DNA from 2 places in the Anabaena azotica SJ-1 genome. Region 2 is predicted to be linked to the other one. Evidence: riboswitches for the same ligand, from Rfam matches in the RefSeq annotation. Region 2 holds a riboswitch; the other holds the start of a gene.

Region 1 (11,324 bases), 1.9 Mb from region 2:
TTTTTTGTCTTTATATCCTGTAAATCCTTAAATCCTCAACATCCTGATGCTGACATGAGACTATCTAGATTTTATATCAGCTTTAAGTCGTTAATTTATACAAACGCAAATCTTTTCTGGCATCAACATCAAATTTTAACCCAATCTCCATTCCTGGGGTTGTTTTAATCTCAGAAATTGACTCACCATTATGCTGAATACTCTTTATAGTAGCTTCTTGACAGTAGGATTTACCTACTAAAAATACACTATTTCCAACTGATAATGGATATTCTCTGTCTGCTGTTAAAATTGCAGCTTTAGGTTTTTTCAACCACTCTGTAATTTTACCAATTACTTGTGCTTGACCGATTGATTCTGATTCCTTCTTCTCAAGAACTCGCCACGTCACTAACTCACAGAGTGCTTGACATAAATTTTCAACAAAATCACATAATTCTAAGAGTGCGTTAGCTGCTAAAAAATCATCTATATTTGTTCCATGTGCTGCATCATTTCGATAACTAATTAATGTATTGAGTTCTTGTTCAGGAGTATTTTCATTTGCTCTAATCTCTTCAACAAAATATTTTATATCTCTATGTGTTAATATCCAACTCCAACTTTCAGAAATACCAGCATTGGCTAATAATCTTTCTAAGCTATTTTTACGTAAATTCTGTTCATGGAATAGAAAAGCCTCTGGTAATAGTTGATATTTATCTTCTCCAGATTCTCCATTCAATAAACCCAGCATAACTTGTTGTACAGATAGATTTTTATATCTATTATTATCTTCCTTCAATATTTCTTGCAGCAGTCTTCCTACTCCACTTTGGTGAGTTTTACGAATACTTTCGTTTAAGTCTGAATACTTTAGAGATAAACCTGGTAAAAGAATTAACCAATCTCGAATTAAGTCTTCTACAAAGGTTTCATAAATAGCATATAAACGAGTGACGACAGCACAATGATCATAAACACGCCAATCAGTTACTTCAGGAATATATTGAAACATATCATCGAGGATTGTTTTTGTTTCTTCAGAATATAAAGAAACATCTCCAAAAGCAATCTCTCGAATTTTCTCATTAGTTTTAATAATGGAACGAATTGTAGAAATATTAGCTTTTACAGCCATGAGCAGATTCTGAAACATTGCTTTTTACTCTGCTATGACTTGAGAGAGCATATCATCGAACAGTTTGATTCTCTCTTTTAGATCATCTTGCGTTTTTCCACCACCTGTAAAAAGCTTGGCTTCATCTTCTCTAAAAAGTCTCTTTGTTTCTTCGAGGAGTCTTGGCTTTCGAGCAACTAAACTATCTGCATCTGCCAAATGTCTACTAAAACTGACCATCACGGCATCATAATAAGCTTTGTATGATCTATCCTTCCAAGTATCAGACTGAGGATCAAAGGGCTTAAATAAGTTTTCTCTATATATTTGGTGAGCTAGATTTATAGTTTGGATGAAAATGTTTTTCAGAAATTCAATGTCTTCATCAGAAAACGACAGACTTTTCATCATATATAAGTCGAGAAATCCTTCCATACCCCTACTAAATTTATCGGTATTACGCAATGCAAAAAATCGCAAAACTAATTCTGCATCTTCCATCTTTTTATAGAGGTTATTTTTCAGAAGTTTTTCATCATCATTAATAGGAATATTCCAAGCTTCTGCAAATATTGGATTAGCTGATAAATCAAGTAATAATTGATTTAATTTGCCATAAAATGAAGAATTACGTATTTCCTGACGACTGAGTTTTACACCACCAGTGTTAACACGCTCAAATACAAGCTTTCTTAAAAATAATGCTTCTTCTGGACTAGATGTTGACTCTGTAATTAAAACTATCGTCGATATAGAGCGACGATCAATTCCTGCTTTAATTTTGGCTGGTAGTTCCTTGTAGGTACGTCCATTTAGTTCTGGCCAAAGTTCTAATCCTGTCAATTTAAGATCATTTTCATAGAAATCTCTCAGGGCAGTAATTCTCTGTTGACCATCCATGACTTCATAAACATTATATTCTTTCTCGTAAAGAATAATTGGTGGAACAGGAATATTAATCAAAAAAGACTCTATCAGTTGAGATTGCTTTTTTTTATCCCACCTATCTCTTCTTTGATAAAAAGGTCTAACATCCATGTATCCGGTTTTCTTTAATGATTCAACGAAAGTCGGAAGTTTTTCCCGGTTTAATTCAGTTAATATTCGTTGCTCACCCTTCTCATATTTATCATTTATTTCTTGATCAGACATAGTGACGTGGTTTAAAGAGGGTGTTTGTTCCCACATCATTTCTTCAGTTGGAGTTAGAAGTTGCATTGACTACATTCTCCATAATATTGATAAAAATAAATAAACCTATCTACAAATTAGCTTAACCTGATTTGTTAAGGGTTAAAACATAATTTACAGATAGGTCTAACAACTATCTAGATTTTATATCAGCGATCGCTCCCCTAGTCATCGCCGCAATAGCTTTATCCGTTGCTTTGGGTAGATGATAGTATTTACCTCCGGCTGTTTTGGCTAATTCCTTCGCAAAGCCAGTAGAGACAAACTTACTCTCTGTATCAATTACCAATAATTGCATACCAGCAGCGCGAATTCTGCCAGCAATATCTAGTAATTCGGCTTTGATATCTGGCTTTTCTCCTGGTTCTTGGGGTTCACCTAAAGAACGAGATAAAGGAATGTTACCACGACCATCAGTAATTGCTACGATGACAACTTGACCAATATCGCCTCCCATTTGGGCATTGATTCCCACCCGCACGGCTTGAGTTAAACCATGTGCCAAAGGTGAACCGCCACCACAGGGTAATCTTTCTAACCGATTTTTGGCTAAAGCAATGGAACGGGTAGGGGGTAATAAAACTTCTGCTTGTTCTCCCCGGAAGGGTATTAAAGATACTTGGTCACGGTTTTGATAGGCTTCGGTTAAAAGCTGCATGACTGCACCTTTTGCAGATTGCATTCGGTTTAAAGCCATTGAACCAGAAGCATCCACTACAAATACTACTAAAGCGCCGGCTTTTCTCACCAATCGCTTAGAACGCATATCTCCTTGTTCGACAATGACTTTTTTATCTGGTTGTCTAGCGCGTCGTGCTTTTTGATACGGTGCTGCGGCTCGCAATGTGGCATCTACGGCAATGCGTTTAACTTTGCCTTTGGGTATCATTGGCTTGATATAGCGTCCCCGGTCATCTGAGAAGATGATGCTGCGACTTCCAGATTTACCTTGCCGTTGTGCCATTTGGGTAAAATAAAGCACACTTGGGTCAAGGATTACCCCTTCTGGGTCAAAGATAAACTCTTCGGGAATCTCAGGTGGTTCTTGCTGTTCCTGTTCTTCCTGCTGTTCTTCCTGTTCTTCTTGTTCTTCTTCTTGCTGTTCTTCTGAGTCGTCTTGACTTTGGGGTGGTGGGGGAGGTGGTGGTGGTTGGTCTGGTGGTGGGGTTTGAATAATAGTTGTTCTGGGAACTATAACTAATTCTACAGCCCGACGTAAATCTTCGGCGTTGACGGTGTTGCGTCCTTCTAATGCTGCTGCGGCTTTTGCTACGCGCACTGCAAACAATTCTGCACGATGTCCTTCTACACCACCGCGAATGGCTTCATTAACCAGATAGATAATTTGTTCTTGGGTAATGGTGACTTCTTTTAACCATTCCCGTGCGAGGAGTATTTGGGTTTTGAGTGAGTCTATGTCTTCGCTGTATTGTTGCAGGAATTCTGTGGGAGATTTAGAATAGGCGATCGCTTGCTCAACTGCTTGTACTCTTTGATCTAAACCCAGAACTCCGTCTGCTGATAGTGCGATCGCAATTCTATCAAGTAAATGTTCTCTAAGCGTCCCTTCCTCTGGGTTATAAGTCGCAATAAACAACGGTTTGCAAGGATGTTGAAAACTTATCCCTTCCCGTTCAATTTGGTTGCGTCCGTCCGATAATACCGATAAAAGTTGATTACTAATTTGTTCATCTAATAAATTGATTTCATCCACATACAACACACCCCTGTTACCCGTGGCCAGTAAACCTGGTTGAAAAACCGTATCACCTTGTTTAACCGACTGTTCCACATCCACAGAACCTAAAAGTCGGTCTTCGGTAACACCAAGGGGTATTTGTACAAAAGGAACAGGAATAATTTCCGTTTCTATTTCCTGTCTTTGTTCAGCTAACAGTTTATCATCCCATTCTTCCGGGTGGTTCGGGTCACAGTTGCTAACAGAATCTTTAACAACTTCAATAGGTGGTAATAAAGCGTGAATTGCACGCGCCATCACAGATTTAGCCGTACCGCGACGGCCTGCAATCACCACACCCCCCAAACCAGGGTCCACTGCTGCTAACAGCAAAGCTATCTTAATTGCTTCTTGACCGACTACAGCTGTCAGTGGAAAAGCAGTCATTGTCGGGGTAATAGTAGGCGCAGGCATTGTTTCCTTAATAGTTATTATAGTTTTAGTCTAGCAATTTCTGGCACATTTAGAATATATATAAAAACAATTCCTAAAGAAGAAAGATGTATAACCACGATTCAAGTTAAACGCTTCACCCTAGAAAAATATCATCAACTTACGAAAATAGGCTTTTTTGATGAAGATAATCACATTCAACTTATAGCAAAGAAAAAATTATTGACCTTCGGAGATAAACATATGGTACAGCAATTCACACCAGACACTAAACCAGAAATCATCTACCCTGATAGTGATGGAAAACCAATGGCAGAAAATACAGAACACTATGAATGGATAGTTAAAATTAAAGAAAATTTAGAAATCTTATTTGCTTCAGAAAATGATGTATTCATAGCAGGTGACTTGCTTTGGTATCCAGTAGAAGGAAGTGTAAAAACCCGTCAAGCACCTGATGTCATGGTTATTTTTGGTAGACCAAAAGGTAGACGTGGTTCTTATAAACAATGGGAAGAAAATAATATTGCTCCCCAGGTGGTATTTGAAATTCTATCGCCAGGAAATCGTAGCCAAGAAATGGCGAGAAAGCTACTTTTTTATCATCGTTATGGAGTAGAAGAATATTATATCTATGAACCAACAACACTAGAATTAACCGGACTTATTCGCCAAAAAGAATGGTTAGAAGAAATTGAAGAAATTAATGGTTGGATAAGTCCACGTTTAGGAATACGTTTTGAGTTAACATCAGACAATTTAGAAATTTATTATCCTGATGGAAGAAAGTTTCTTACATCTCTGGAATTAAATCAACAATTGGAACAAGAACGTCAAAATTATCAAGACTTATTAGCAAAATTGCAAGCTAAAGGAATTGATATCAATACACTTTAAAAATCAGAAAAATTAGATCCCCGATTTCTTGAATTTGGGGATCTACAACTAACCAACCGCAAAACCTGTATATGGTCTCATTAAAGGTTCATGAAAAGCCAACACAATATCTGATTTTGGTACTCCTAATTTAACTAATTCATCTGCTATATCTATCTCAGTTCCATTATATTGAATCCAAATTTTACCATTTTTAACATCCAGATGTAAAACACAACCATACATCGGTCGGCGATTTTTCCAACCTGTATAAACAACCTGATAATGATCTCGTTCTTTATCAAAAATCAGTTGTGTTTCTACTTCCTCATCTGATGGACTTCCCTTAGCATATTCAATTAATAATTGTTGTATATATTGACGATATTTTTCTATTTTTTCCACAATACAATTACCTCATCATTTGGGTCATAAACTATTAGACTCAGTTGGAAATGTTCAATCACATCTACTACAAATGGCAATTGAAAAAATGTCTCATAAGGTGTTTTGGGAACTGCTAAATATAAAAATCTTTCAGGTTGTTGTTTTTTCAAAGCAAAACGATAGTTAAGAAACTGACCTAATGCTGTATGAAATTCAGAAATATTAGAGGAACTAATAAAGCTTTTAATCTCAACTGCGATCTTTTCTTCTCCTTTTTCAGCAGCTATCATTCTTTCTGCACCTAAGTCAATTTGCATATCAATCCTACCTGAGCGAATTCTCAAAGGGTCATCTGTTATCACCCAACTCTCTTTTTCTAATCCTTTTTTTACAGCATCATGGAAAATATCTTTAGCTGACATGAATTGATAATTTAGTCTTTTTATCTATTATAATAACAGTATTTCGCCATGTCTAACTTGAGTATTATTCCTCCTAATGCCTTTTGTAAATAAACGAATTACACATTGTAATATCATAAATGTTGTGGGGTGTGCATCCTGACCGCCCTTGCGTACTAAATTTTACATCTCTTGTATAGACAGCATCTTGTTAAAAACAGTAAAATTATATATTGTATAATTTCATCACACAGTCCAATGGCTATTAGTAATCACGAACGAATTAATAGAGCTTTAGCTACTCTATCGCAAGGATTATATTCCTATGTAGAAAAAGAAATGCGAACAATACATGGTGAACGTTGGTTATCAGTAGCTAAATCTTGTATATTTGACGATCTAACACTCAGAAGAAATCTAGAAGAAACTTTACAAGAAGATGTTTCAGTTCTGCTAAAATTAATTATTAAGCAGTGGGATAATGTTTTCAAGAAAAAACTAAGTAACGCTGAACGTGCTTTGGTCAGTGAGTTAATTGACGTGAGAAATAAATGGGCGCATCAATCAAGGTTTTCCACAGATGATACTTATCGCGCTCTTGATAGTATGACAAGAATTATGAAAGTAATTTCCGCCTCTGAACTAGATATTATTGAAAAGCAAAAACAAGAAGTTTTGAACATGCTTTCTCCAGAAAAAGCGGAAGAAGCTCGTATCAAAGAAAAATTATCTGAGGTACATAAACTTCTGATATTCTCAAATGAAAAACTTCTCCGTCAAGCATTAACCCACCGTTCTTATGTCAACGAAAACCCAGGAGAAGGAGAACACAACGAACGTTTAGAATTTCTCGGTGATGCTATTCTCAACTTCATCAGTGGACAATATCTGTATCGTTGTCATCCCGAAAAAGGAGAAGATGAATTAACTCGTCGTCGTTCTGGATTAGTAGAAGAAAAACAACTAGCAAAATTTGCCCTAGAAGTAGGTTTAGACTTCAGAATGAGATTAGGAAAAGGCACAATTAGAGATGGAGGTTTTCAAAACCCTAACCTACTCAGTAGCACATTTGAAGCTGTCGTTGGTGCATATTATTTAGATAATAATTGCGATGTTGAACCACTCCGAGCTATTATTGAACCATTATTTGAATCTGTCTCAGAACACATTGTAGAACCTCGTTCAAATGTTGATTCCAAAAACCGATTTCAAGAATGGGTACAAGCTCAAGGTATCACAAATCCTCCCAAATATGTAACAGAACAAATAGGGGGACCATCCCACGCACCAGAGTTTAGAGCTAAAGTATTAGTAGAAGGTGAAGAATACGGTGAAGGTAAAGGACGCAATAAAAAAGAAGCAGAAAAGGCTGCGGCTGAAGATGCGTTAGCTAGATTGAAAAAATGAGGCTTATTGGCTTAATAACTGTTAATTTCAAACAAAGACGTAAGATTATTCTTAATGTCTTTGTATTTACCCTCACGAAATATGTTTATTGTACAGCGAAAAATGAATTGAACCGCTTGATGTAAGTAGGTAAGTAACTAATTTATATTTTCTATACTGATGTTATTACTGTTAATCAATGTTATATTTTCGCTATTACTATTAATTGTGAGTAAGTCAGCCTAATCCAACGCATCAGAGTCAACAGCGTGGGAACGGAGGAACCAAGTTTTGGGGCGTATTTTTGTTTTGATAGGTTAATAAATTTTTAACTAAATGTTAGAAAATAAGCCAAAATCGAGCAAAAAGGGGTATCTCTCAACCCTAGTCCGTCAGCTAACTTCGTAGGCATTGAGAGGAGACTGAAGAGACAGCATTTTGATAATGTTTTGATCTCATCAGTGTCCAAGGCTGGTACTGCTCAGTTTCAGTGTATCTGTGCTGAACTCTGTTGAGGTTACAATATGATTTTGCAACTAAATTTAGCTGCAATCTTTGCAGTTGCTGGACAATTTGCTTGGAAAAAAGCAAAACCTGTCATTTTTCGGAATGAGTTTTTATTGCCTGTTGTGGGGTTTTCGGGAATAATTTTACTGTGGTGGATAGTAGCACTTGCTAATCATGAATTAATGCCTACACCACCAGAAGCTTTAATAGCCAATCTTGACTACATCTTAAATCCCTTTTATGAACGAGGTCCTGGTAATTTAGGAATTGGTTGGTTATTATTAGCCAGTTTACGCCGGGTAATATTAGGTTTTAGCTTGGGTGCATTAGTAGCAATTCCCTTGGGCTTTTTAATTGGGATGTCTAGACCAGCAATGTTGGCTTTTAATCCCATTATTCAGATATTTAAACCAGTCTCACCCTTAGCTTGGTTGCCGATTTCTTTAGCTATCTTCAATTTGGCTGATCCTTCAGCTATTTTCGTTATTTTTATTACTTCCCTTTGGCCAACTATTATTAATACAGCCTTGGGAGTTGCTAGTGTTTCCAAAGATTATTTAGATGTGGCACGAGTGTTGGAAATGCCACGTTGGCGGCAGATGATCAAAATTATTTGGCCTGCCAGTTTGCCCTATATTTTTACAGGGTTGCGAATTAGTTTAGGCATTGCTTGGTTGGTAATTGTGGCTGTAGAAATGTTGACGGGTGGTGTTGGAATTGGGTTTTTTGTTTGGGATGAATGGAGTCGTTTAAATCTCAGTTCTGTATTTTTGGCTGTGTTTGTAATTGGCTTAACTGGCTTAATTTTAGATTATGCTGTGGGTAAGCTTCAAGAGTTAGTTACTCATCGTCCAGGAAGTTTGAAGTAGAAAAAATTATTTACAGCTATGGCAGGCAAGATGTCTGTCCCACATTGAAAAATAAAACTGCAAGATGCAATGCAAGTTTGCATTTGAGTGTCAACTTATTAATGATTGTGATAGATGGAAGGCTACAAAGCTTATCCAACAATTTTGGCAATATCTAAAATCCCAAATCGGGCGTTGCATAATTGCAGGATGAAATCGTTAAATTCAAGCTAGAAAACTATTTCTGTTTGCACCTTTGCTGAAGATAAAAATTATCCCATTAATCAGCAGCACGAAAAATCTAAAATCCGAAATTGTATACAATTATGAGTGAAAATCATTGGACGAGAAGAGATTTTATTAAGGGAATAGGTGCAACGACTGCGGGTTTAGCGTTGTCATCTTGTGCTATTTCTGGAGATAGGTCTGCTAAAGGACTGACAGAAGCAGCCTTAGCTGTAGAACAGGTAGTTAGACCCCAAGATTTAGAAAAACCCGATATTACAGTTGGTTATGTACCTGTTAATGATTGTGCGCCATTTGCGATCGCCTGGAAAAAAGGATTTTTCCGCAAATATGGCTTAAACGTTAAACTCAACCGCGAAGCTAGTTGGGGAAACTCCCGCGACGGTCTGATTTTTGGTCGTCTTGATGCTGCACCCGTCGTCTCCGGTGCTGTCACCAACGCCCGCATAGGTGCAGAAGGCGCACGTCATGCCCCCCTATGTGCAGCCATGACCATACACCGTCACGGTAACGCCATGACCATGAACAAAGAGATGTGGGACTTTGGCATCCGTCCTTGGTACGAATATCAACAAAAATATGGTGACGGTGCTTTAGAAGCCTTTGGCAGAGACTTCCGTGGCTATTTTGACAAACAACCCCCAGAAAAGAAAATTTGGGCAGTAGTTTTGAGTTCGGCTATTTACGAATACTTTGTTCGCTATATATCTGCGGCTGCTGGTGTAGATCCCCTGAAGGAATTTCGGGTCATCATCGTTTCCCCACCGCAAATGGTGACAAACATGAGAATTGGCGCTATGCAAGCTTACATGGTAGCCGAACCTTGGAACACCAGAGCAATTCAAGGTAACGAAGGTATCGGTTTTACATTCGCTCAAGGTAAAGAAGTTTGGCAAGGACACCCAGACAGACTACTAGGAGTAATGGAATCTTTTATCGTCAATTATCCCAAAACTTACCGTTCTTTGGTGAAAGCAATGATAGAAGCTTGTCAATATTGCAGTAAACCCGAAAATCGCCAAGAAGTAGCCGAATTACTGACAGAACGTTCTTTCACTGGTGCAAAACCCAAAAAACCAGGTGTTCCTATTACTAAGTTTACGGCACCGGGAATTATTGGCAATTATAACTATGGTGGTTTTGATGGTCAAGACCGTACTATTAACGCTGACGACACAACCATTTTTTATGATATTCCTGACAATATTCCCCACGAAATAGGAGAACATTCAACATTTTTATGGCGTTCTCGAAGTCTTTGGTTAATGACTCAAGCTGCCCGTTGGGGACAAATCAAAGAAATTCCCAAAAACGCTAATAAAGTAGCCGAACAAGGTTGGAGAACAGATTTATATCGAGATATAGCTGCGGAAATGGGAATTCAATGCCCCAAGGAAGATTATAAAATTGAACCACCAGAAGTATTCATAGATAAAAAAGGCTTTGATCCTAGCGATCCTGTCGGTTATCTAAATAGTTTTGCGATCAGGGCTAACGCTCCTACTCGCTTCTTCATGTCTTAAATATTCAAACAATACGGCGACAAATTCAGGAGGATTTGATCATGGAATATACAGCCTTATCACAAAATACTTATCAACAAGTTATGCCCCTTCATGGATTTCTAGAAATTGAAAATTTAGTCAAGTCTTATCCCACACTAGATAAAGGCAACTCTGTGATCTTAGATGGCGTTAATCTGACAATTGGTGAAGATGAGTATATTTCTGTAATTGGTCACTCTGGTTGTGGTAAATCAACACTGTTAAAAATTATCGGTGGTTTTGAAAAAGCCACATCTGGCTCAGTCCGTTTAGATGGTAAAGAAATCCGCAAACCAGGTGCAGATAGAATGATGGTATTTCAAAATTATTCTTTGTTACCTTGGTTAACTGTAAGAGAAAATATCCGTTTAGCTGTAGATGAAGTGCTAAAAAATGCAAATCGATCTGAAAAAATTAGCATTGTAAACGAACATTTGGCAATGGTAAACTTAACAGCGGCTGCCGATAAGTATCCCGATGAAATTTCTGGAGGTATGAAACAAAGAGTAGGTATTGCTAGAGCTTTAGCAATTCGTCCTAAAATGTTATTAATGGATGAACCATTTGGAGCTTTGGATGCCTTAACTCGTGGAAAATTGCAGCGTCAGGTATTAGATATCTGGGAAAATCATCGTCAAGCAGTAATGATGATTACTCATGATGTTGACGAAGCAATTTATATGTCAGATCGCATTGTCTTAATGACCA
Region 2 (11,324 bases):
AAATTGCTCAAGTAACATAGCTAGTTCAGAACGTTTCACTGTTGTTGATAACAGATTTTTTCCATATTTTTTGAGGTTATTATTAGCTGTTTCATTGGATAATCCTGAGATATTTGCAGTATTTAATGCTTTTAAAACCTTGTCTACTGCCATCAAATGCCAGTCTTTGGTTTCTTGCTGATGCTTGACAGCAAGTGGTTGATGTTTTGTAGCTTTGGCAGTTTTTACTAATTTATTACTATGATCAAAATCGGAATCGGACTTATCTTTATAATCAAATAAGACCTTATGAATTAAAAATTCTATTTTTTTATAGCTTATATTCTGATCAAAAATAACCAAAATATTGCTAGTTAATATATTAGCAGAAACATATTTTATTTCCGCAAAATTTATAAGCGATCGCTCTAAATAATTTTTCAGAGATGGTGAGCGATAAAGTTCTTTAATTTTAAATCTAGTTCTCCCTTTGATACTCGCGTGTATTGCTTGAATCACTACTTTTTTGCTCCTGAAATTCCATGGAAACAGTATTAATTGATAAGTTCGTTAATTGCTCTTCATCTTCATAATTCAGTCTTGTAAAAATATCGAAAGCATACCAAGCCAATATATACCAAGGGGCATCTTCCAGTTCTAGTCCTTTTCTAAACAGTTGTCTAAGGGAAAGTAAGGCAATTCCTAGAGGTAATATCACCCGCAAATCAGCAACACCATTTGTCATTCTCTCCACATCAGCATTTATATCAGATATGATATTAATCAAATCTTGAGCCACTTCTGATTTACCATTTGTGACATGATTCGGGTAAATACTAGAGCTAAAACTATCTGGTTTTTCTTTTCTAGCATCAGCTGTTGCTTTTTCAAATACTTCCCCTATTTGTGCAACTGCATCCTTAAATTTTTCAGAAAAAAGAATACTATCTTTAATAGTATTTTGAACTACAGGTTGTTTCACTGCTGACGCAATAGGTAGAATTAGTGGTGAAAAAATTATTGCTGTCAAACCTTCAACAATTGTGTCTAATGTAGATGCCATTTTTTAATCTCCATTATTATCACAAGTTCTAATCCCTATATAAGTATAATTAAACAACAATCTCTTGACCTCAGCCTCAAGTTACAGAATTATTTATTCACTATTATCCAAAATGAATATTTTGATTACAAAAATATCTCTGGGGTTATATACCATATAGCTTATTTGTTGAGGAATTATACCTTTAGATTCATGTAATCGGAATCTAAAAATATTCATACTAAAAAAATAGTTGATAACCAGTAAACCTGGTTTTACTCCTCAACCGTTACTTACTAAAAACAAATCAATGACAAATTCAAACGACAGTAATCAACAAATTAATCAGTTACGCACACTGATTAAAGACATTGAATATGTAATGTTAACTACAGTCGATGATGATGGTAGTTTACATAGTCGTCCTATGTCTATCTTTAGTGAAATAGATGCTGATGGCATACTCTGGTTCTTTACCTCTGCTGATTCTCATAAAGTATTTGAAATTGAACATCGTCAACAGGTGAATGTGAATTTTTCTTCACCTGATAAACAGAGATATGTTTCTATTTTAGGTACAGCAGAAATAGTAAGAGACAGGAATAAATTACAAGAAAAATGGCAACCCAAATTACAAACTTGGTTTCCTCAAGGAATAGATGAAGCTAATTTAGCTTTGCTAAAAGTGAATATAAATAAAGCAGATTATTGGGATAGTCCATCTAGTTCTAGATCACAAACAATTAATTTGTTAGAACTTGTACACCGTTAATTTAAATTCAAAATATCTCCTACCTTCGGCACGGCTTTGCCTAACGGAGACGCTACGCGAACAAAATTCCAAATAAATCCTGTGGATCTGTTGTTAGATTTTTGAGGATTTGTATAAGGCAATTATGGGGAAATCGAATCATGAACAAACAACCAATTGTCATGGCAGTTTTGTTAACATCCAGCTTATTTACCATTACTTATGGACACAAAATTGCTTTATCTCATCCAAATTTAATACCCATGCAATTGACTCAAAATAATGTAAATCAGAGTGACCAGCAGTTTATCACTAAAGTTGCTCAGGGTAATTTAGCGGAGATTGAATTAGGACGACTAGCAGAGCAAAAAGCTGAAAGTAATGAAGTAAAAGAATTTGGCAGACGTATGGTTGCAGATCATACGCAATTCAATCAAGAACTTCAAGACTTGGCTAATCAAAAAGGTGCTAATTTTCCTTCAGATATTGGTAAAGAAAATAAAAGAATAAAAACCAATTTAGAAAAGTTGTCTGGTGCTGATTTTGATAAAGCATACATCCAGCAGATGGTAGCAGATCATAACAAAGATATTGCTTTATATCGTCGTCAATCTCAACAAGGTGATGATGAAGATTTGAAAAATTGGGCAACAAAAAATTTGCCTCTTTTGGAAGAACATTTACGTCTAGCTCGTTCTATTCAAGATAATCTCACAGGACGTGGTAGAAAATAATGAAGGCAGAAGGGATGATTAGTGAAAAATTGTTAATTCTTCATAGTTTGTAGTTGGCACTGAATCACTAACTACAAACTTTTATTTTTATTGATTTTTAGTTGGCACTAGTTACCCCGTTCATTTTGTGGATGAGATTTTTCGACATACTGAATTAAGCTTTCTGCCATTTCTACAGAGGCAATAATTAATTGCTGTTCCATATTTCCATAACCTCCTGCATCACTAAGTTGGGGGTAAATGTGGGGATTAGATAGCATAGCTGCCAGTAATTGAGATGCAGTTTTTTTCAATTCATCAGTTTGTGTGTTCATACACCTATTCCTGCCAGTCTAATGGCGGTTCTACAAGCGTTTCTGAGGATTTACCAACACGCACACCAGGTTTATCAACTATTTTTACGGTGCTGGCTTGGGGTCCTTCTTCACCTTGTTCCCAAGAAAAATTTACACCGGTGCCAATTTCTAAACGGTCAAAGTCATTATGTAAAACGCTATTGTGGTGAAAATATATTTCTTGACCATCTAAAGTTTTCAGAAAACCATAGCCATTTTCTCGAAATAACTTAGTCACAAAAGCTGTATTTTCTTGCGCTTCAGTATGTCTGTTAGCTTGTTCACTTGGACGTTGCCGTTGAGTAATTTTAGTTAACTGCTGACGCATGGCATCAAAGGTTTCTCTAATTACTGCTTCTAGCGGTTGATATTGGATACCTTCACCGGGATTTTTTTCTGCTGCTAGTTCATGACCAGGGGGAATTGTGAGATCAATTCTGACTCGATATGGAGAACCCGTCCGCGGTCGGTCATGTATTTTTTCAATGGCAATGTGACAGCTATTGATGTAATTACAAATATGCTCTAATTTGGCAATTTTTTCATGAACTAAATTATCAATTGCTTCTGATTTATCTAGATTACGATAGGTTATTTCTGGAGGAATTTTCATGCTTTTTTAATCCAAATCATAGATGGGCTATATTATTTGAATAGTGTGCTTCTTTTTATCTTCATTTTTTGTTTTACTTAACTACAGGATGGGTTTAAGTGTAATTACAGCGATTTTCAGGCAAATGAACCACAAAACAATCTTTAAAATCCTTGTAGAGAAGTGTAGAGAAGTTGTATGTAACGTCTCTACTTTGGTATAATTAGGTGAAACCTGCTGTAAGTTTTCGCTGTTATTATCATTAGCTAATTTTAGCTAAATAAAAAAATCTTTATATCTAACTAAGGTGAAGATATTTTTTAATCTATGTATATACCATAGGACTTACGCAAGTGTCACACCAAACATCTATTTTATGGTGCGTCAGGTATCAAATATCTGTTTATTTGCAGGATTTATGAAGTCTGACGCACCCTACTAATATGCCATTTGCGTAAGTCCTGTACCATAAGAAGGAATTTTCAGATCCTCCTAAATCCCCCTTAAAAAGGGGGACTTTGACTCTAGTTCACCCCTTGTTAAGCTGCAAAAATCTGAGGTTGGTTTTGATATTGTTCTGCTGCTTGCATCATCAGCCGCAGATAAAGTTGAGATAGTCGAGAAGCCACACTATTCCAGCTAAAAGCAATTTCTACCCGTTCGCGTCCAGCTACACCTAATTCGTCACGCCAAGATGGATTAGCAAGTATGCGGTCAATAGCATCTGCAAAAGCTAAGTCGTTTTTGGGGGGAGCGAGTAAACCTGTAACTTCTGGTACAACTGTAAATTGCAATCCACCGACATCACTAGCAACAACGGGAGTCTGACTAGCCATTGCTTCAATAGCCACTAACCCAAAAGGTTCGTAGTGACTAGGAACAACGCAGACATCAGCGGCAGCGTAATAGTAAGGGAGGATGCTATGATCTAGGCTACCAGGAAAGATGGTTATATCTTCGAGTCCTAGTTCTGCAACAATGTTGGTAATGCGATCGCACTCCATGCCATCAATGTAACCAGGACGACTACCACCACCAATTACTAGTTTCAGCTTTCCCTCACCTCTAAACTTAGACTGGGAAATGGCTTTGACCAGAGTTTCAATTCCTTTGCGCCTATCAAAACGCCCAACATAAAAAACCATTTTGGCATCAGGGGCAATTCCTAGCTTTTCCCTGGCTTCTAACCTGGGAAGTCCACCAAATTTCTGAAGATCAGTACCACAGGGAATCATTTCTGTTCGTCCCCTGTGAGAAACTAGTATTCGCAGATGCTTTTGTTCCTGGGGACTGGTAGCAACCACACGGTCTGCTGTTTCCAAACAGGCTTTTTCCACTGCTAACCTTTGGATAGCAATCACGGGAATATGACCCACACTTCTGTATTTAACTGCCCCTAGAGAGTGGTAAGTATGCACTTGAATCAGTGGTTGACGTTTTTTCAGTTCCATACCCACCCAAGCAGATAACCAGTAGTTGGTATGCACTATGGGATAATATAATCCTTGCTGCTGTTGGAATTTCTGAAATTCAGCCACAAATTCCGGTAGATAGTCAAACAAATGATCTCGTCCAATAAACTCTGCTGGCCCAGCATTTAACCGAATGGTGCGACAGTTGGGATGATGGGGTACGATTGTTGCTTGTCTCGGACTACTGCGACGAGTGAACATATCCACTTGCCAGCCTTGTTCCGCTAAAGCCATACCTACTTGATGCACATAAACATTCTGACCCCCAGCTTCTTCTTGACCAGTTTTTGCAGATGGATCACCATCAACGGAAATAAGCGCAATCCGATTTTGTATAGTCTGGAACATAGTTGAGTTTCACCTCAAGGCAACTAATCCTGCCACAGACGCTAGAATTGAAGGTATGATTATCCTCTCCTCAAAGGTCGAGGGCAGGTAAAACGAAGCGCAAAGTTACCAGCCAAGGATACTGACGAGAACAGGACATTACTTGTAATAATGTTGCTCGTTCAGTCTCCTCCCAATGCCGACGAAGTTAGCTGACGGGCTAGAACTGAGAGATGTTCTTCTTCTATAGATTGTGGATTTCAAATTCCGAAATCTAGAAAGATTAGCCCCAAATTTGGTTCCTCCGTTCCCAGTTGTCCTAATACATAGCTTAGGGATTGGGATTAGGCAGACTGATTAATTGTCCTAGAAAATATAACAGGTAATTTTCCAGGAGTCAAGGGGTGTAAAGAACAAAATTTATGGCTGGGCTGGGTTATAGCGTTTCTCTTTAAAGCAACAGATGTTGTGGTGGCTCAAGAGTAGGCAAAAGGGAAAATAAATGATGAATGCGGCGATCGCTGCGCTCAAATAAGAGACCAGCTAAGTTCCATATACTAGTTCCGTATCAATGGATACGTAAATAATACGGGAGCAAGGTCACGCCCCGTGTTTTTAAACCAGGGTAGAAAAGTAGTGGTGTTAGAATAAATCGTGGTTTGTTTAAAACTTTAACCGGAATCAAGATAAATGCGGACTGTAATGGGGCTGCAAATATTATCCGTAAAGTAGCGATGATGGCTAAGTTTGATTTAGCCCGAATCAGTAGAGGTTGTTTAAGTCAGCCTAAGAAAGTCTTTTTATGGACTCTTCGGAAATCCCCGCGTCTAGCCTTCGGGGGCAAGCAACAGACCGGGGAAGCTTAACCAGCACCGTGATTCGAGGGCTGTAACTGTGACCCATGAGATAAACTTTAATATCTCTGAAAATCTCTTTATCGGCAATGGTGAAATGGCGGCACTCATGCGATCGCACGATTGGTCGCAAACATCGCTCGGTGCGGTCGAAACTTGGTCACAAAGCTTGAAAACAGCCGTGCGAATTATGTTAACCTCTCGCCAAGCCATGTTTGTTTGGTGGGGTAACGACCTGATCAACCTGTACAACGATGCTTACAGAGCCATTCTCGGAGGCAAACATCCAGAGGCACTTGGTCAAAAAGCTGCTGTCGTCTGGCAAGAAATTTGGGATCAAATAAGTCCTCGTGCAGAAACAGCACTATTCCAAAATCAAGGTACTTACGATGAAGCCTTGCTGCTAATTATGGAGCGCAATGGCTACCCAGAGGAAACCTACTACACTTTTTCCTATAGCCCTGTTCCCAATGATGACGGCAGCACCGGGGGGATTATTTGTGCCAATACGGACGATACACCCCGGATCATTGGAGAACGCCAGTTAGCATTATTAAAGGAATTGGCAGCCAAAACGGTAGAAGCTCGTACATTTGATGAAGCCTGCACTTTCAGCGCCAACTGTTTGGCAACCAATCCCTACGACCTGCCGTTTGCGATGATTTATTTGCTTGATCCTGCTCGACAATGCGTGGTTTTAGCTGGAACTTGCGGAATTGAGCGAGGGCATTTAGCTGTTCCTGAAATTGTTGCGCTTGATGATGATTCGCTCTGGCACTTTGCAGAAGTTTTGACAAGCCATAAACCGTATTTGATTTCTGATTTAGAATCACTATTTCGTGACCTGCCAACCGGAGCATGGAATCGCTCACCCCATCAAGCTGTGGTATTGCCAATCCCACCATCGGGACCGACGGGTAAAGCGGGTGTATTGGTGGCGGGTTTAAACCCATTCCGGCTGTTTGACGATAACTACCAAGGATTCCTGAATTTGGTGTCAGCGCAAATTGCTGCCAGTATTGCCAATGCTCAGGCGTATGAGGAAGAACGCAACCGTGCAGAAGCTTTAGCTGAACTCGATTACGCCAAAACCACTTTCTTTAGCAATGTCTCCCACGAATTTCGGACTCCCTTAACTCTCATGTTGAGTCCGTTAGAGGAGCTATTAGCAGCAGATGACCTGTCAGAAGGGCAGCGGCAGCAGGTCGTTTTGATACATCGCAATGGATTACGTTTATTAAAACTGGTAAATACACTACTAGATTTTTCGCGCATAGAAGCGGGAAGGGTACAAGCTGTATATGAACCCACTGACTTAGCCACTTTTACCGCCGAATTAGCCAGTGTCTTTCGTTCGGCAATCGAACAGGCAGGCTTACAGTTGATTGTCACCTGTGAGCGACTATCAGAACCCGTCTACATAGATCGGGAAATGTGGGAAAAGATTATTTTCAACCTGCTCTCCAATGCCTTTAAGTTTACTTTTGATGGAGCGATCGCTCTCACCTTGCGACAAGTAAAAAACCAGGTGGAATTGAAAGTCAGTGATACAGGAATTGGCATTCCTCAAGCAGAATTGCCCCTATTGTTTGAGCGGTTTCACCGAGTCGAAGGAGCGCGGGGCAGAACTCAAGAAGGCTCAGGCATTGGACTAGCATTAGTGCAGGAGTTAGTGCGGCTGCATGGTGGTCAGGTGCAGGTTGAAAGTGTGGAAGGCAAAGGTACAACCTTTACTATCACCATTCCCACCGGCAAAGCCCATTTACCCCACAATCGCATTCAGGCAACACGAACCTTAGCTTCCACCGCATTAGGTGCAGCCCCTTACGTGGAAGAAGTTTTGCGCTGGCTACCGGAAGAGGCAGGGGAGCAGGGCGCAGGGGGCAGGGAAGAATTTTACCCATCACCTATCACCTGTCCACTGTCACCTGTCACCTGTCACCTGTCACCTTCCTCTCCTCGCATTCTCCTAGTTGATGACAACGCTGATATGCGGGAGTATGTGAAGCGATTGCTGAGTAGTCAATATGTGGTAGAAACTGCTACTGACGGCATAGCGGCATTAGAGGCGATCGCTCATCATCTACCGGATTTGGTACTGACGGATGTGATGATGCCCCGTTTGGATGGCTTTGGTCTGCTCAGTGCTTTGCGGAGTAACCAGCATACCCGCGAAATTCCTATCATTTTGCTGTCTGCTAGAGCCGGAGATGAAGCAAAAGTCGAAGGATTAGAAGCTGGAGCCGATGATTATCTAATCAAGCCCTTTTCTGCCCGTGAATTGTTAGCACGAGTCGAGGCAACTTTAAAACTGGCGCAACTGCGGCGAGATGCCATGCAAAAAGAGCAGTTGCTACGACTGGAAGCAGAAACGGCCAAGCAAAAAATCGAAACTATTTTATCGAGTATTAATGACGGGTTTTATGTCCTCGATCGCCACTGGTGTTTCACCTATGCCAATGATCGCTCTTGCCAGATCATGAAAATGGAGCGTGAGCAGATTCTCAATCACAGCTTATGGGACTTGTTTGCAGATACCATTAGCACTGATATTTACATTCAATTTCAGCGGGCATTCAGTGAACAAACGCCCCTCCAGTTTGAGTATCTTTACACCACCTGGAATCGTTGGTATGAACACCGAGTTTATCCTTCGCCCGATGGACTGACGGTTTTCGTCACAGATATTAGCGATCGCAAACAAGCGGAACTGGAAGTCCAAAAATTTGTTTCCTTTGCCGATAACAGCACGGAATTTATCGGGATGTGCGATATGAATTTTGTACCGTTTTATGTCAATAAAGCAGCCAGGCAGTTAGTTGGGCTAGATGACACACAGCAATATAGCGAAACTCCAGTCAGGGAATTTTTCTTTCCTGAAGATCAGGATTTTATCGTCAATGAATTTTTCCCCCGTGTTTTTCGTGAGGGAAAGGCTGAAGTGGAAATTCGTTTCCGTCATTTTAAGACTGGTGAACCATTGTGGATGATTTACAACGTTTTTCACATCACAAACGCGAAAAATCAGCCGATTGGTCTAGCAACTGTTAGCCGCAACATTACGGATCGCAAACAAGCGGAACTGGAACGCGAACGTCTACTTGCCCGTGAACACCACTACATCAACCAATTGCAGGGATTGACCACCGCAGCAGTAGCAATCCATAATTCTGCCCTTTCCGTTGAACAAGTTTTGCAGGTAATCACGGATCAGGCAGCATCTATTATTGGTGTTCACCAATCTGTCACCAGCATGACGATTGACCAGAATTGGTCACAGGCAATTACCGCTATCTATTTGTCTGACAAGTATGCTCAGTGGCAAAATTACGATCAAAAGCCAGATGGGTCTGGTATCTATGCCTTGGTGTGTCGCCTGAATCGCCCAATTAGGATGACCCAAACCGAATTAGAGGCACATCCTTTTTGGCGAGGCTTTGGCAAAGAGGCAAAAAACCATCCTCCCATGCGCGGCTGGATGGCTGCTCCCCTGGTAGGACAGGACGAACAAAATATCGGGTTGATTCAACTTTCCGACAAATATGAGGGTGATTTTACCGAAGCTGATGAAGCAATTCTGATGCAGTTAGCGCAAATGGCATCTGTCGCCGTGGAAAATGCCCAGTTATATCAAGCAGAACAGCAAGCACGGTCAGCAGCAGAAGCATCACGGGAAGAAGCCCAAGCGGCCAACCGGATTAAAGATGAATTTTTAGCGGTGTTGTCCCATGAATTGCGATCGCCACTCAATCCCATCCTTGGTTGGTCAAAACTGCTGCAAAACAGTAAACTAGATGAGTCAAAGACAAAGTTAGCTCTGGCAACTATTGAGCGTAATGCCAAGCTGCAAGCTGAATTGATTGAAGATTTGCTCGATATTTCCCGGATTTTGCAAGGCAAGCTCCATCTGACAATCAGCCCGATTAATTTAGCATCAATGATTCAAGCGGCGCTGGAAACCGTGCGACTGGCGGCAGAAGCTAAATCTATTCAGATAGAGGCAAACCTTGATTCTAAAGTGGAAAAGGTTTTGGGTGACTCAACCCGCTTGCAGCAAGTAGTTTGGAACTTGCTTTCCAATGCCGTTAAATTTACACCCGCAGGTGGTCGGGTTAAGGTGCTATTAGAACAGGTTGACAATCAAGCTCAAATTACTATCAGTGACACCGGAAAAGGCATTTCTCCTGATTTTCTCCCCTATATGTTTGATTACTTCCGTCAGGCAGATAGCACAACTACCCGCAAGTTTGGTGGACTGGGATTAGGATTAGCGATCGCCCGTCACTTGATTGAATTGCATGGTGGAACGATTCAAGCCCAGAGCCAGGGCGAAGGTTTGGGAGCCACATTCACACTTAGACTTCCGGTTATGCCTTCTCAACCAATGGTCAATCCAGATCCTCAATCATTAACACAATCTCTTGATTTAAATAGTGTCCAAGTTTTAGTAGTAGATGATGATACCGATACAAGAGACTTTATTGAGTTTGTATTGGAACAAGCTGGGGCAAGGGTGATTACAGCCGCTTCCGCTCTTGAAGCACTTACAGCTTTAATGCGTTCCCAACCTGATGTACTAATAAGTGATATTGGGATGCCAGAAATGGATGGCTATATGCTGATGCGACAGATCAGAGCCTTGCCACCAGAGCAGGGTGGACAAATTCCGGCGATCGCCCTGACTGCTTATGCCGGAGATTTCAATCAGCAACAAGCACTAGAAGCAGGCTTTCAACAGCATATCGCCAAACCGATTGAACCAGAGGAATTGATCAGGGCAATTTCTAGGCTTTTAGGGTGAGCTACAAGTAATTAGATCCATAGGAAAAAGTTTTCAGGACTTCTTAACCTAAAAACAATTTATAGGCGGGATTTTGGCTTTCATCCCAATAGTGATAACCCAAGGAATCAAGAAATATTTGCCATTCTTTCATTTCATGGGGTGGTACTTGCATTCCCACCACAATTCGCCCATAATCTGCGCCGTTGTTGCGATAGTGAAATAAGCTGATATTCCAGTCGGGAGACATAGAACCGACAAATTTCATTAATGCACCAGGACGTTCAAGAAATTCAAACCGATATAATAATTCATTTTGAGCCAGGGTAGAATGTCCACCGACCATGTGCCGCAGGTGCAATTTTGTTAATTCATCATCGGTTAAATCAATTGTTTTTAAACCACTGGCTTCAAATTTATCAACTATTTTAGCTGCGTCGGCGCGATTTTCTATTTGC

Evidence for each region. A riboswitch is a leader RNA that binds a small molecule or an ion and turns the genes downstream of it on or off. The one in region 2 is predicted to bind cyclic di-AMP.
Region 1: linked by a shared signal. The riboswitch ahead of ntrB (nitrate ABC transporter permease) and the one ahead of ACLLO5_RS13520 (glycosyltransferase) in region 2 are both predicted to bind cyclic di-AMP.

The regions. Positions count from the first base shown of each region.
Region 1 is NZ_CP178454.1:4,950,259-4,961,582, forward strand. It holds gene ACLLO5_RS21470 (MAE_28990/MAE_18760 family HEPN-like nuclease) at 83-1,138, opposite strand; gene ACLLO5_RS21475 (DUF262 domain-containing protein) at 1,145-2,317, opposite strand; gene bchD (magnesium chelatase ATPase subunit D) at 2,424-4,442, opposite strand; gene ACLLO5_RS21485 (Uma2 family endonuclease) at 4,665-5,318, shown strand; gene ACLLO5_RS21490 (XisI protein) at 5,367-5,702, opposite strand; gene ACLLO5_RS21495 (XisH family protein) at 5,690-6,106, opposite strand; partial or broken gene ACLLO5_RS21500 (Swt1 family HEPN domain-containing protein) at 6,425-6,658, shown strand; gene rnc (ribonuclease III) at 6,767-7,492, shown strand; cyclic di-AMP (ydaO/yuaA leader) riboswitch at 7,701-7,897, shown strand; gene ntrB (nitrate ABC transporter permease) at 7,996-8,847, shown strand; gene ACLLO5_RS21515 (ABC transporter substrate-binding protein) at 9,153-10,595, shown strand; gene ACLLO5_RS21520 (ABC transporter ATP-binding protein) at 10,637-11,324, shown strand, end outside.
Region 2 is NZ_CP178454.1:3,048,885-3,060,208, forward strand. It holds gene ACLLO5_RS13490 (HAD-IC family P-type ATPase) at 1-498, opposite strand, end outside; gene ACLLO5_RS13495 (DUF5132 domain-containing protein) at 458-1,042, opposite strand; gene ACLLO5_RS13500 (pyridoxamine 5'-phosphate oxidase family protein) at 1,332-1,793, shown strand; gene ACLLO5_RS13505 (DUF4142 domain-containing protein) at 1,934-2,506, shown strand; gene ACLLO5_RS13510 (hypothetical protein) at 2,614-2,820, opposite strand; gene ACLLO5_RS13515 (HPF/RaiA family ribosome-associated protein) at 2,825-3,454, opposite strand; gene ACLLO5_RS13520 (glycosyltransferase) at 3,973-5,253, opposite strand; cyclic di-AMP (ydaO/yuaA leader) riboswitch at 5,415-5,593, opposite strand; gene ACLLO5_RS13525 (ATP-binding protein) at 6,184-10,887, shown strand; gene ilvA (threonine ammonia-lyase, biosynthetic) at 10,931-11,324, opposite strand, start outside.